2 regions of the Actinokineospora baliensis genome follow, and region 2 is predicted to be linked to the other one. Evidence: riboswitches for the same ligand, from Rfam matches in the RefSeq annotation. Region 2 holds a riboswitch; the other holds the start of a gene.
The links. A riboswitch is a leader RNA that binds a small molecule or an ion and turns the genes downstream of it on or off. The one in region 2 is predicted to bind thiamine pyrophosphate.

Region 1 (6,111 bases), 460 kb from region 2:
ACCCGACCGCGTTGACGTCGGGCTGGCGCACGGCCCTGCTGATCTGCGCGGGCCTGGCCGCGGTCGGCGGTCTGCTCGCACTGAGCATCCGCGACAACGTCCTCGCACCGTCGACCCCGCCGCACTCGTGCGCGATCGACTCGCCGCCCACCCAGGTCGCCGAGCAGGCCTGAGGTCAGGCCTTCAGCAGTTCGACCAGGACGTCCGGGTCGATGTTGCCGCCGCTGACCACGGCAACCGTGCGACCAGCGGGCAGTTCGTCGGCGTGGTGCAGCACCGCGGCCGTGGCCACCGCGCCGCTGGGCTCGGCGACCAGGCGGGCCTGTCGGGCGAGCACCGCGACGGTCGACCGGATCTCATCCTCTGAGACGGTCACGATGCCGTCCACCAGGGCCCGCTGGTGGGCGAAGGTCAGCGGGGACGGCTGGCTGCGCAGCCCGTCGGCGATGGTCCGGTTGCGGTCCTCGACCGACCAGGACACCAGTTCGCCGCTGGCCAGGCTGGCCGCGGTGTCGGCCGCCAGCTCCGGCTCCACCGCCCACACCTGCGCCTGCGGCCGCAGCGCCTTGACCGCCGCGGCGATGCCCGAGATCAGCCCACCGCCGCTGACCGGCACCAGCACCAGGTCCACATCGGGCAGGTCGGCCACGATCTCCAGCCCGATCGTGCCCTGCCCGGCGATCACGTCCGGGTGGTCGAACGGCGGCACCAAGGTGGCGTCGCGCTGCTCGACGATCTCGTAGGCCTTCGACTCGCGCTGACCGGTCTCGACCAGCACCACCTCAGCCCCGTGCGACCGGGTCGCCTCGACCTTCACGGTGGGCGTGTCGTGCGGCACCACGATCCACGCGGGCACCCCGAACGCCTTCGCCGCGTACGCGACGGCCTGGGCGTGGTTGCCGCTGGAGTACGCCACCACACCGCGCTCCCGCCGCCCCGGCTCGATGTTGGCCACCGCGTTGTAGGCGCCGCGGATCTTGAACGCGCCGATCGGCTGCAGGTTCTCCGGTTTGATCCACAGTGGCCGGTCCGCCCACGGCGCGGGGACCAGCGGGGTCCGCACGGCGTGCCCGGCGATCCGGTCGGCGGCTGCGGTGATGTCGGCGAGGGTGACCAGGTTCACCGCACCAGTGTGCCCGGCCCGGCGGTGCGCGCGGTGTCGCGCTGCTCACTCACAACTCGTCGGCCCAGTCGTAGTCGTCGTGGTCCGGCGGCGTCGTGCTCACCCCGATGGCGGCCAGGTCGTCCTGGGTGAACACCCGGTCGGCCTTGTCGCCGAGCAACTGGGCGACCAGCGTGTCCAAGATGTCCAGGTGCGCGGCCTTGGACTCGGCGTTGATCTCCGTGATCCGCCCCATGTCGCGCAGCACCACCTCGTGGATGCCCGCCCGCTCCAGCCGCGAGTGGATCAGACCCGCCTCCAGGAACCCGCTCATCGGCCCGGTGATCGCCAGGTACGACCTGGTCGTGGCCCGGAAGAGCATGAACAACGGCCCGTCGGGAGCGGCCTCCATGGTCAGCTCGAGCTCGAACAGCCGCTCCAAGCCCGCCAAGAGCTCGGCCCGGTGCCTGCGCACCGCGTCGAAGTACCCCCCAGGCTTGGGATCGGTGATGTCAGGGTCGTTGGCCTTCGCGTAGGCCAGCACGAACGCTTTGCGATCGTAGGTGTCCACCTTTCGGAGGCTAGGCCGCTCCCGCCCAGCCCGCCTGCGCTGAGCAGCGCTTTCACCCGTGCCCACCCGCCCTGCCTGGGCCGCTCGCTCCCAGCGCGGCAGTGGTTCACTCCTGCCGCAGTGCCGCCGAGAGTGCCTCTGCCGCTGCCTTGGGGTCCTCAGCCTCCGTGATGGCCCGCACCACCACCGCCCTGCGGGCACCGGCGGCGAGCACCTCCGGCAGCCGCTGCGTGTCGATCCCGCCAATGGCGAACCAGGGCAAGGCAGGAGCCGCGGCCGCAGTCGCCCGGACCAGGTCGAGGCCAGCGGCCGGGCGGCCGGGCTTGGTGGGGGTCGTCCAGCAGGGGCCGGTGCAGAAGTAGTCCACTCCCGGCTCGGTCGAGGCGGCGATGGCCTGGGCGAAGTCGTGTGTCGAGCGGCCGATGACCATCTCCTCTCCGACCACGCGGCGGGCGGTGGGTACGGGGAGGTCGTCCTGGCCGAGGTGCAGCACGTCCGCCTGCGCGGCCAGGGCGATGTCGGCGCGGTCGTTGACGGCCAGGAGGGCGCCGTGGGCGGCGCAGACCTCGGCGATCACCGACAGTGCGCGCAGTTGCGGGCCCGCCTCCAGCGACACCCCGGCCCGCTTGTCGCGCAGCTGCACCACGTCGACCCCACCCGCCAGTGCCGCGTCCACGAAGTCGGCGAGGTCGCCGCGCTCGGTGCGCGCGTCGGTGCACAGGTAGAGCCGTGCGTCAGCGAGCCTGCGCCTGATCTGGGTCCCGTCGAGTCCTGGCATGGAGTTGACGCTAGCGCCTGCGCTACGGTGGGGATCGGTCGCACGGGAGTCCGGGAACGGGCTGAGAGGGAGCTGAACCGCTCCGACCGTCGAACCTGATCCGGGTCATGCCGGCGCAGGGAGCGTGAGGGACATGGGACATGAGCGGGTTGTCGCCGTCGTCGGCGGCGGGGTCATCGGGTTGTCGGTGGCGTGGGCGGTCGCCGACGCCGGGTTCTCGGTGCGCCTGATCGATCCGACCCCGGCGCGGGGCGCGTCGTGGCTGGCTGGCGGGATGCTGGCCCCGGTCACCGAGTCCTGGCCGGGGGAGGAGCACGTCCTCGAGCTGGGCAGCGCGTCGCTGGCGAGCTGGCCGGACTTCGCGTCCCGGTTGGCCGCTGCCGGTGGTGACCCGGGGTTGCGGTTCGACGGGACCCTCGCGGTCGCCATGGACTCCGCCGACGCGGCCACGCTGGAGGTCCTCGCGGAGTTCCTGCGCGGACTCGGCCGTTCGGCGGTGCGGTGCTCGGCGCGGGAGCTGCGCGAGCTGGAACCCGGCCTGGGCCCAGGTGTCCGAAGTGGACTCCACGTGCCCGGCGATTTGGCCGTGGACAACCGGGCGCTGCTCACCGCGTTGCACACCGCGTGCCGCCGTTCGGGTGTGGAGTTCATCACGGCCGCTGCCGCGCGGGTCCACCCGAACGCCGTGACACTGGCCGACGAGTCCACTGTGGAATGTGCGGCGGTGGTCGTCGCGGCAGGCGCGTGGAGCTCTGGTCTGCACCCCGCGCTCGCGCCGCTGGTGCGCCCGGTGAAGGGCGAGATCCTGCGGCTGCGCGCCAGGCGGGCGACCCTGCCGATCCCCACCCGCACGATCCGCGCGCACGTCGAGTCCCGCCCGGTGTACCTGGTGCCCAGGGCCGACGGCGAACTGGTCCTCGGCGCGACCCAACTCGACGTCGGTTTCGACGAGTCGGTGACCGCTGGCGGTGTCCGCGACCTGCTGCGCGACGCCGAGCAGGTGCTGCCCGGGATCGCGGAGTACGAGCTCACCGAGGTCGCGGCCGGTCTGCGCGCGGGCAGCCCGGACAACCTGCCGCTGATCGGCACCCTCGAACCCGGCCTGCTGGTGGCGACCGGTCACCACCGCAACGGCCTGCTGCTGGCCCCGGTCACCGCGTCGGCGGTGGTCTCCCTGCTGCGCGGCGATCCGCTGCCGGGGCCGGTGCTCGCCGCCGACCCCGCGCGGTTCACCGGGAGGAACACATGATCGTGACGGTCAACGGCACCGAGCGGGAGTTCGCCGACGGTGCGACGGTCGCCGACGTGCTCGCCGCGTTGGCGGTGCCCGGTTCGGGGATCGCGGTGGCGCTCGACGGAGAAGTCGTGCCCAGGGCGGCGCACGGGAGTACCGCGGTGCCCGCCGGGGCCGCGCTGGAAGTGCTGACCGCGGTGCAGGGGGGCTGAGGTGGACGACCCGCTGGTCATCGCCGACCGGGAGTACTCGTCCCGGCTGATCACCGGAACCGGTGGCGCGGCGAACCTGGAGGTGTTGCGCCGGGCGCTGGTCGCGTCCGGGACGGAGTTGACCACGGTGTCGCTGCGCCGGGTCGACGCGCACGGCGGCACCGGTGTGCTCGACCTGCTGCGCGGGTTGGGCATCGATCCGCTGCCCAACACCGCGGGCTGCCGCACCGCCGCCGAGGCCGTGCTCACCGCGCGCCTGGCCCGCGAGGCCCTCGGCACGAACTGGATCAAACTGGAGGTCGTCGCCGACGACAGGACCCTGCTGCCCGACCCGGTGGAACTCCTCGACGCCGCCCGCACCCTCGTCGACGACGGCTTCGTGGTCCTGCCCTACACCAACGACGACCCGGTCCTGGCCCTGCGGCTGGAAGAAGCGGGCTGCGCGGCGGTCATGCCACTGGGCTCGCCCATCGGCACCGGCCTGGGCATCCGAAACCCGCACAACATCGAGCTCATCGTCGCCCGCGCGGGCGTCCCCGTGGTGCTCGACGCGGGCATAGGAACGGCCTCGGATGCCGCCCTGGCCATGGAACTCGGCTGCGCCGCGGTCTTGTTGGCCACCGCGGTAACCCGCGCGACCGACCCGGAGAAGATGGCCACGGCCATGCGCTCCGCCGTCCACGCGGGCCGCCTGGCCAGGGCGGCGGGTCGGATCCCGCAGCGCTTCTGGGCCCAGGCCTCCAGCCCCCCGCGCTGAGACCCCGCGCGCCGCTGGGAAGCCGCGACGGCCAGGTGTCGCCGAACCCTCGGACCGGCGGCGCCGCAACGACACCGAGCCCACCGGGCTGGGTGTCGGGGTCCCGGTGAGCGGCTGCCAGTTTCCACGCGCCATGTGGGCCGCTTGGCCAGGGCGGCGGGCCGGATCCCGCGGCGGTTCTGGGCTCAGGCCTCCAGCCCCCGCGGAGGCCCTGCGAGTCCGCTGGGGAAGCTCTGGCGGCCACGTGCCGCTCGGCCCTCGGATCGGTGGCGATCGTCGCCACCGCAACGCCGCCAGTGCGCTGGGTGTCGGGCCGTGCGCGCGGTGTCTCGGCCCTCTCGTCGAGCCGCCGCCGGATTCGCGCGGCGATCGGGAAGGCCGCTAGGTGCTCTTATGCGCGGCGGTGCACTTGTTGGGGGTCGGGTGGCGTGGGGCGGGTGGGGGTCGGGTCGTTGAACTCCGGGTGGTTCCCGGCACAATGAGGTATGACGACATCGGCCGCCGAGCCCGCCGTCGGGGACGTGCCAGCCCGGTTGTACCTCGCGATCGGGCGGTTGTCCCGGGCGCTGCGCCGGTCCGGGTCCCCTGGCCTGGGGCACGGGTCCATCTCCGCTCTGTCCACTCTGGTCAACTGCGGCGAGCTGCGCCTGGGCGACCTGGCCGCCAAGGAGGGCGTCGCGGCGCCCACCATGTCCCGGATCGTGGCCAGCCTGGTCGAATCCGGGTACGTCGGTCGCGAACCGGATCCGGCCGATCGCAGGGCGTGGTTGGTGCGGGCCACCGATTCCGGCGAGCGGATCGTGTCCGGGGTGCGTTCCACCAGGGTGCTGGAGCTTGGCAGGCGGCTCGACCGGCTCGCCCCGGACGAACGCGAGCGACTGGTCGCCGCCATCCCGGTGCTGGAGTCGTTGCTCGCCGACTGAGCCGGGGCGGGCTTCGCTTGCGGTGCAAGGCAAGTCCGCCCCGGCTGGTCGTGCTCAGCCCTCCAGCAGGAAGGTGTCCCAGTCCGGCAGTCGCCACCGCGGCGACACCGGGCCGACGCCTGCGCCGAGCGGGTACGCGTCGAGTACGGACCGCTGGATGAACGACTTCGCCGCGCCGACCGCCGACACCATGTCCAGGCCCTTCGCCAGGGCCGAGGTGACGGTCGACGCGAGGGTGTCCCCGCTGCCGTGGGTGTGCTTGGCGTCGTAGCGCGGGCCGACGAACTCGTGGAACTGCGACCCGTCGTAGAGCAGGTCGAGGCACTCGGCGTCGTCGAACAGGTGCCCGCCCTTGACCAGCACCCACTGCGGCCCGAACTCGGCCAGTGCCTTGGCCGCGTCCCGCTGCTGGGCCTGCGACCGCACCTCGATCCCGGTCAGCAGCCGCACCTCGTCGAGGTTGGGCGTCACCAGGCTCGCCACCGGGAACAGCAGCGTGCGCAGCGCGTCGAGCGCGGCTTCGCTGAGCAGCGG
Region 2 (6,111 bases):
GGGTGCTCGCGCTCGATGGTGTCGAACAGGTCCAGCGCCAGGTCCCGCCTGCGGTCGAAGGCCTCCCCGCCGAGTTCCACGGCGACGACCAGGTCGACGGCGTGGTCGTGGCGGCGGTAGCGCGGCGGCACCCGGTCCAGCGAAGCGGGCCAGGTGTCGACGGCCCACTGGTCCGGCTCGGTGGCGGGCTCGACGATCTCCACCGCGCACGGTCCGGTCAGCCGGACGCGGATCGTGTGCTGCCGGTCCGGCGCGAGTTCGCACGTCGCCGCGCTGATCGGTGTGCAGCGCCACGGCGGTGCGCCTGGCGGACCCGCGACCACAGCGAGCAGCACCGGTTCGCCCTGCGACGGCGCGCCGACCCGGACCACCGCCTCCTGGCTGTCGAGCGCCGTCGCGCCGCGCGGGAACAGCGGGTGGGTGACGGTGCTGGTGCGGCCGTCGGCGGCGACGTCGACGAGGACCAGGCCGCAGGCGTGGCTCTGGGGAACGGCACGGGCGAGGGCGCGGACGAGGTCGTCGTCGATGGGGGGTTCGTCGCCGCGGATGTGGTGGGTGGCGGGCCAGTCGCCGACCAGGTCGTCCGCGGTGCGCCAGCCGGTGAGCCGGTTGAGCACGACCGCGTCGTCCGGCCAGTCGGGTTCGAGCACGGCGGTGCCCGCGGCCAGCGCGAGCCGGGCCTGGTCGTCGTCGGCGGGTAGGCCGAGCGCCTGCCAGCTGTGGTGCTCGGTGCCGGAAAGCCGGGGTCGACCGAGGCCGTCGGTCTCGAGGTGGCACTCGGTGATCCCGGCGGGACCGATGTCGATGATCGTCGCGGTGGTGAGCAGCACCGGGCCGATCGCGGCACCGACCGTGCCGAGGTCCTGCCTGCGCGCGGCCGCGGCGTCGATCGCGGCTCTGAAGTCCGATTGTTCCGGCCTCGACCCGCGGGCGCGCAGCACCAACCTGGCGAACCGGACGGGGTCCCCGGCATCCGGGTAACCGGCGGCGAGCGCGGCCGCGGTCAGGTCCCAGGTGCGGCAGGCGGCGGCGAACGCGGTCGCGAACGAGTGTGCGCGCGCCGCCGAGGGTGGGCCGACCCACGGACCGGCCGACAGCAGCCACCCGCAGCCGGGGCAGTGCGTGCCGACCGGGTCGGTGCGCTGGCACACCGGGCAGGTCGCGCTCGTCATCGCTTTCCTCGATCGCCGAAACGTTCGCCCGCGACGCCGTGATCGCCGTCTGCTGTGGTAGTCACCGAACCCCGGCGGCGCGTTACAAGCGCGATATTCGGCCAATCTCCCGGTGAACTCGGGGTTGCGGGAAATGGGACAACATTCCGCCGCGACCACGATTCCGGTCGTAGTACACCTTTCCGTCGACTGGGTGTCACTGAATCCAGTTACGGTCGGGCCGCGCACACACAGAGCGGAGTGGGCCCATGGAGCGTCGCAACTTCCTTCGGGTGGCCGTCGTCGGTGGTGCCGCCGCCGCGTTCGGCGGCGCGTCCTGGGGGACCGCCTTCGCGGCGACCGCCCAACCCGGTCCCAGTCCCTACGGCGCGCTTCTGGCGGCCGACGCCAACGGCATCCACCTGCCGGTCGGCTTCGCCAGCCGGGTGATCGCCCGCACCGGCCAGAAGGTCGCGGGCACCGACTACTTCTGGCACCCTGCCCCCGACGGCGGCGCCTGCTTCGCCGACGGTGCGGGCTGGATCTACGTGTCCAACAGCGAGGTTCCGCTGGTCGGCGGGGTCGGCGCGGTCCGGTTCGACGCGTCGGGCGCGATCACCGGTGCCTACCGGACCCTGTCGGGAACCAACGTCAACTGCGCGGGCGGCGCGACCCCGTGGGGGACCTGGCTGTCCTGCGAGGAGATCGACTACGGCCGCGTCTTCGAGACCGACCCGTGGGGTGTGCGCGCTGCGGTCGCTCGCCCCGCGCTGGGCAAGTTCAAGCACGAGGCCTGCGCCGCCGACGCCGACCACGGCTACATCTACCTGACCGAGGACACCACGGACGGGTGCTTCTACCGGTTCCGCCCGACTACCTGGGGTGACCTCTCCAGCGGCGTGCTCGAGGTCATGACCGGCGCGAACGACCTGGTGGACGGTCCGGTCGGCTGGGCAAGGGTCCCGGACCCGGACGGCTTCCCGATCACGACCCGCAAGCAGGTCCCCACCGCCAAGCGCTTCAACGGCGGCGAGGGCTGCCACTACGCGGCGGGCACCTGCTGGTTCACCACAAAGGGCGACAACCGCGTCTGGTCCTACCGCCCCGCCACCTCCACCATCGCGCTGACCTACGACGACTCCCTGGTCACCGGCACCCCGCCCCTGACAGGTGTCGACAACATCACCCGGTCGGCCACCGGCGACCTCTACATCGCCGAGGACGGCGGCGACATGGAGATCAACATCATCACGCCAGCCGGTGTGGTGGCGCCGTTCCTGCGGATCGCGGGCCAGTCCTCGTCGGAAATCACCGGCCCCGCCTTTAGCCCGGATGGCCGCAGGCTCTACTTCTCCTCCCAACGCGGCACCGCCGGAAATGTCTTCGGCGGCATCACCTACGAGGTGACCGGCCCCTTCCGGAGTTGATCCACCCTCAGTTCTCCACCGATTTGCTTTGTAGTCGCCGTGGTGCCCCGGTCAACTGACGGCGGTTAGGCGAGAACGGCTTCTATCTGCGTCGCCAGTGCGGCGTCCTTGGCGGTGATGCCGTTCGCCGAGTGGGTGGTGCAGCGGAAGGTCACCTTGTTCCACCTGATGTCGATGTCCGGGTGGTGGTCGGCGGCCTCGGCGAGGTCGGCGACCCGGTTGACCACCGCCATCGCCGCGGCGAAGTCGGCGAGTTCGGCGACGCGGACCAGGCCGCCCTCGTTGAGGCGCCAGCGGGGGAGGGTGCCAAGGGTCTTGCCGATTTCCTGGTCGCTCAGCAGTTCAGCCATGGTGTCCATCCTCGCCCCAACGGCAGGCGTACGCTCATCGCGCCACGGGAGTCCGGATGTCGGGCTGAGAGGAGGGCGCGCAGCCCTCGACCGTCCACACCTGATCGGGGTCATGCCCGCGCAGGGAGGTGCTCGTGGCGCGCACGCCCGAGGAAGGACATCCATGCGCCGTCTCAGTCTCCTGCTGGTGGTCGCCGCGACCCTGACCGCGAGTTGCACCAGCAGCACCCAGAGCAACGGCGAGCGCACCGTCGTCCTGGTGACCCACGACTCGTTCACCGTCGAGCAGTCCGTGCTCGACCGCTTCCGCGCCGACACCGGGATCAAGGTCGACGTCCGCAAGAGCGGCGACGCCGGGGCGTTGACGACGCAGTTGGTGCTGACGAAGGCGGCGCCGATCGGGGATGTGGCCTTCGGGGTGGACAACACGTTCGCGTCGCGGGCGCTGGCGGAGGGCGTGTTCGCCGAGTACCGGCCCGCGGACGCCGACAAGGGGCCGCAGAAGTTCGCGGTCGACGGCCTGAACCGGCTCACCGCGGTCGACGTCGGCGATGTCTGCGTCAACGTCGACCTCGCCACGCTCGCGGGCCGCGAGTTGGCCACGCCGACCAGCTTCGAAGACCTGGCCGACGCGCGCTACAAGGACATGCTGGTCATCGAGGACCCGGCGACCAGTTCACCCGGGCTCGCCTTCCTCATGGCGACGGTCGCGCACTACGGCGCCAAGGACTGGCCCAACTACTGGAAGCGCCTCAAGGACAACGGCGTGAAGGTCGTCGCCGGTTGGGAAGAGGCGTACACCCAGGAGTTCTCCGGCTCTTCGGGTAAGGGGCCGCGTCCGCTGGTCGTCTCCTACGCGTCTTCCCCGTCCGCGGAGGTCGGGACCGACGGCAAGCCGAGGACCGCGGCCGTGCTGGACACCTGCTTCCGGCAGGTCGAGTACGCCGGTGTGCTCGCCGGTGCGAAGAACCAGGACGACGCGCGCAAGGTCGTCGACTTCTTGATCTCCGAGACCTTCCAGAAGCTGGTCGCCGAGTCGATGTACGTCTACCCGGTGCGCGACGGCATCGCGCTGCCTGAGGCGTGGCAGAAGGCGTCGCCGCGGCCGGAGAGCCCGGCGTCGTTGCCCGCCGAGGACATCCAGGCCAACCGGGAGCGGTGGATCGAGCAGTGGCGCACGGTCGTCCGGGGTTAACCGGAGCTCTCGCCGCCGCTGCAGTGCCGCTGGGTTTCCTGGCGGTGTTCTTCCTCTGGCCGGTGGCGGCGATCGTCCAGCTCGGCCTCGGTGACGGGCTCGGCGCAGTTCTCCTCGCGCCGAGCACCTGGAAGATCGTCGGCTTCACCTTGGGGCAAGCTGCTGCGGCGACGGCGGTAGCGGTGATCACCGGCATGCCGGTGGCCTTCCTGATCGCTCGGACTTCTCTGCGCGGCAACGCCTTCATTCGAGCGGCCGTGATGGTGCCCTTCGTGCTGCCGACCGTCGTCGTTGGGCTGGCGTTCCGGTCCCTGTTCGGCGAGGGCGGCCCGGTCGCGATCATCCTGGCCAACGCGTTCTTCAACGTCGCGGTGGTGGCCAGGACGGTCGCCGCTCTGTGGTCGCATGTGGACAGACGGGCCGAAGACGCCGCCCGGTCGCTCGGGGCGTCCCGGCTGCGGACCTTCACCTCGGTCACCCTGCCCGTGCTGCGACCGGCGATCTCCTCCGCCGCTGCCGTGGTGTTCCTGTTCTGCGCCACCAGTTTTGGCGTGGTCCTGCTCCTCGGTGGCGGCGAGTACGCGACGTTGGAGACCGAGATCTACCTGCGCACCGTGCAGCTGTTCGACCTCACCGGCGCGGCGGCGCTGTCGCTGCTGCAGATCACCTCGGTCGTCGCGGTGTTAGTCATAGGAGCCGTCCTGCGCCGCCGGTCGACCACCCTGCGGCTGCGCGGCCGCGCGGACACCACCCGCCGACCCGCCGGTGGTGAGTGGGGCATCGTTGCCGCCGCCTACCTCGTCGTGCTCGCCCTGTTCGTCCCGATCGCATCGCTGGTCGCGAAATCGTTCGAATCGGGACTCGACGGCTACCGGGCGCTCGGCGGGACCGGTTTCCGCGGATCGCTGCAGGTCACCGGCTGGGAAGCGGTGCTCAACTCGCTGCGCGCGGCAACGGATGCCACCCTGCTCGCCCTGGTGCTCGGTGGCATCTCCTGCGTCGCACTGGTCACCCTCGGGCGGACCAGAGCCCGCCCGAGCCTCGTCGAGGGCATCGACACCGCGTTGATGCTCCCGCTCGGCGTCTCCGCGGTCACCGTCGGCTTCGGGTACCTGATCACCTTGCACCTGCTCCCCGGTGACCTGCGCACCTCGCCCCTACTGGTCCCCCTGGCGCAGGCGCTGGTGGTGACGCCGCTGGTCATCCGCACTCTGCTGCCGGTGCTGCGCGCCATCGACACCCGCCTGCGCCAGGCCGCCGCCACCCTCGGTGCCGCCCCGCTGCGGGTGTGGCGGGAGGTCGACCTCCCGCTGGCCGCCCGCTCGTTCGTCGCCGCCACCGCGTTCGCCTTCGCGGTCGCCCTTGGCGAGTTCGGCGCGACCAGCTTCCTCGCTCGACCCGAATCAGCCACCCTGCCGGTCGTCATCGGCAGGCTCGTCGCCCGCCCCGGCGAGCTCAACAACCAGATGGCCTACGCGTGTTGCACCCTGTTGATGCTGGTCACGGTAGCGATCGTGATCGTCGTCGACCGGTTGCGCGTCGGCTCGGTAGGGGAGTTCTGACATGCTCCAGATCACCGACCTGACCGTGCACTACGGCCGCCAGCGAGCGGTGGACGCGGTGGACCTGCGGATCGCCGACGGGGAGGTGCTCGCCCTGCTGGGTCCGTCCGGCTGCGGCAAGTCGACCCTGCTGCGCGCGGTCGCTGGCCTGGAACCCGCGGACGGCGCGATCTCCTGGGACGACGTGGACCTCAGTGGCGTCCCAGTGCACCGACGCGGGTTCGGCCTGGTCTTCCAAGACGGCCAACTGTTCCCGCACCGCACAGTGGCGGGCAACGTCGTCTTCGGCCTACGCATGGCAGGCGTCGCCCGCCCCGAACGCGACCGCCGCGTAGAGGAGCTCCTGGACCTGGTTGGCCTCGCTGGCTTTGGAGCAAGAAGGGTCACGGAGCTCTCTGGCGGTGAACAGCAGCGGGTCGCCCTAGC

Region 1: it holds a riboswitch for thiamine pyrophosphate, as region 2 does, so the genes downstream of both, thiO (glycine oxidase ThiO) here and JOD54_RS11240 (thiamine ABC transporter substrate-binding protein) in region 2, are expected to answer to the same signal.

What each region holds. Positions count from the first base shown of each region.
Region 1 is NZ_JAFBCK010000001.1:1,881,394-1,887,504, forward strand. It holds gene JOD54_RS08905 (MFS transporter) at 1-173, shown strand, start outside; gene JOD54_RS08910 (threonine ammonia-lyase) at 176-1,123, opposite strand; gene JOD54_RS08915 (hypothetical protein) at 1,173-1,673, opposite strand; gene thiE (thiamine phosphate synthase) at 1,780-2,451, opposite strand; TPP riboswitch at 2,484-2,590, shown strand; gene thiO (glycine oxidase ThiO) at 2,585-3,700, shown strand; gene thiS (sulfur carrier protein ThiS) at 3,697-3,897, shown strand; gene JOD54_RS08935 (thiazole synthase) at 3,899-4,654, shown strand; gene JOD54_RS08940 (MarR family winged helix-turn-helix transcriptional regulator) at 5,140-5,577, shown strand; gene thiD (bifunctional hydroxymethylpyrimidine kinase/phosphomethylpyrimidine kinase) at 5,632-6,111, opposite strand, start outside.
Region 2 is NZ_JAFBCK010000001.1:2,338,807-2,344,917, forward strand. It holds gene JOD54_RS11225 (hypothetical protein) at 1-1,172, opposite strand, end outside; gene JOD54_RS11230 (alkaline phosphatase PhoX) at 1,421-2,578, shown strand; gene JOD54_RS11235 (4a-hydroxytetrahydrobiopterin dehydratase) at 2,644-2,928, opposite strand; TPP riboswitch at 2,963-3,072, shown strand; gene JOD54_RS11240 (thiamine ABC transporter substrate-binding protein) at 3,092-4,123, shown strand; gene JOD54_RS11245 (ABC transporter permease) at 4,099-5,685, shown strand; gene JOD54_RS11250 (ABC transporter ATP-binding protein) at 5,687-6,111, shown strand, end outside.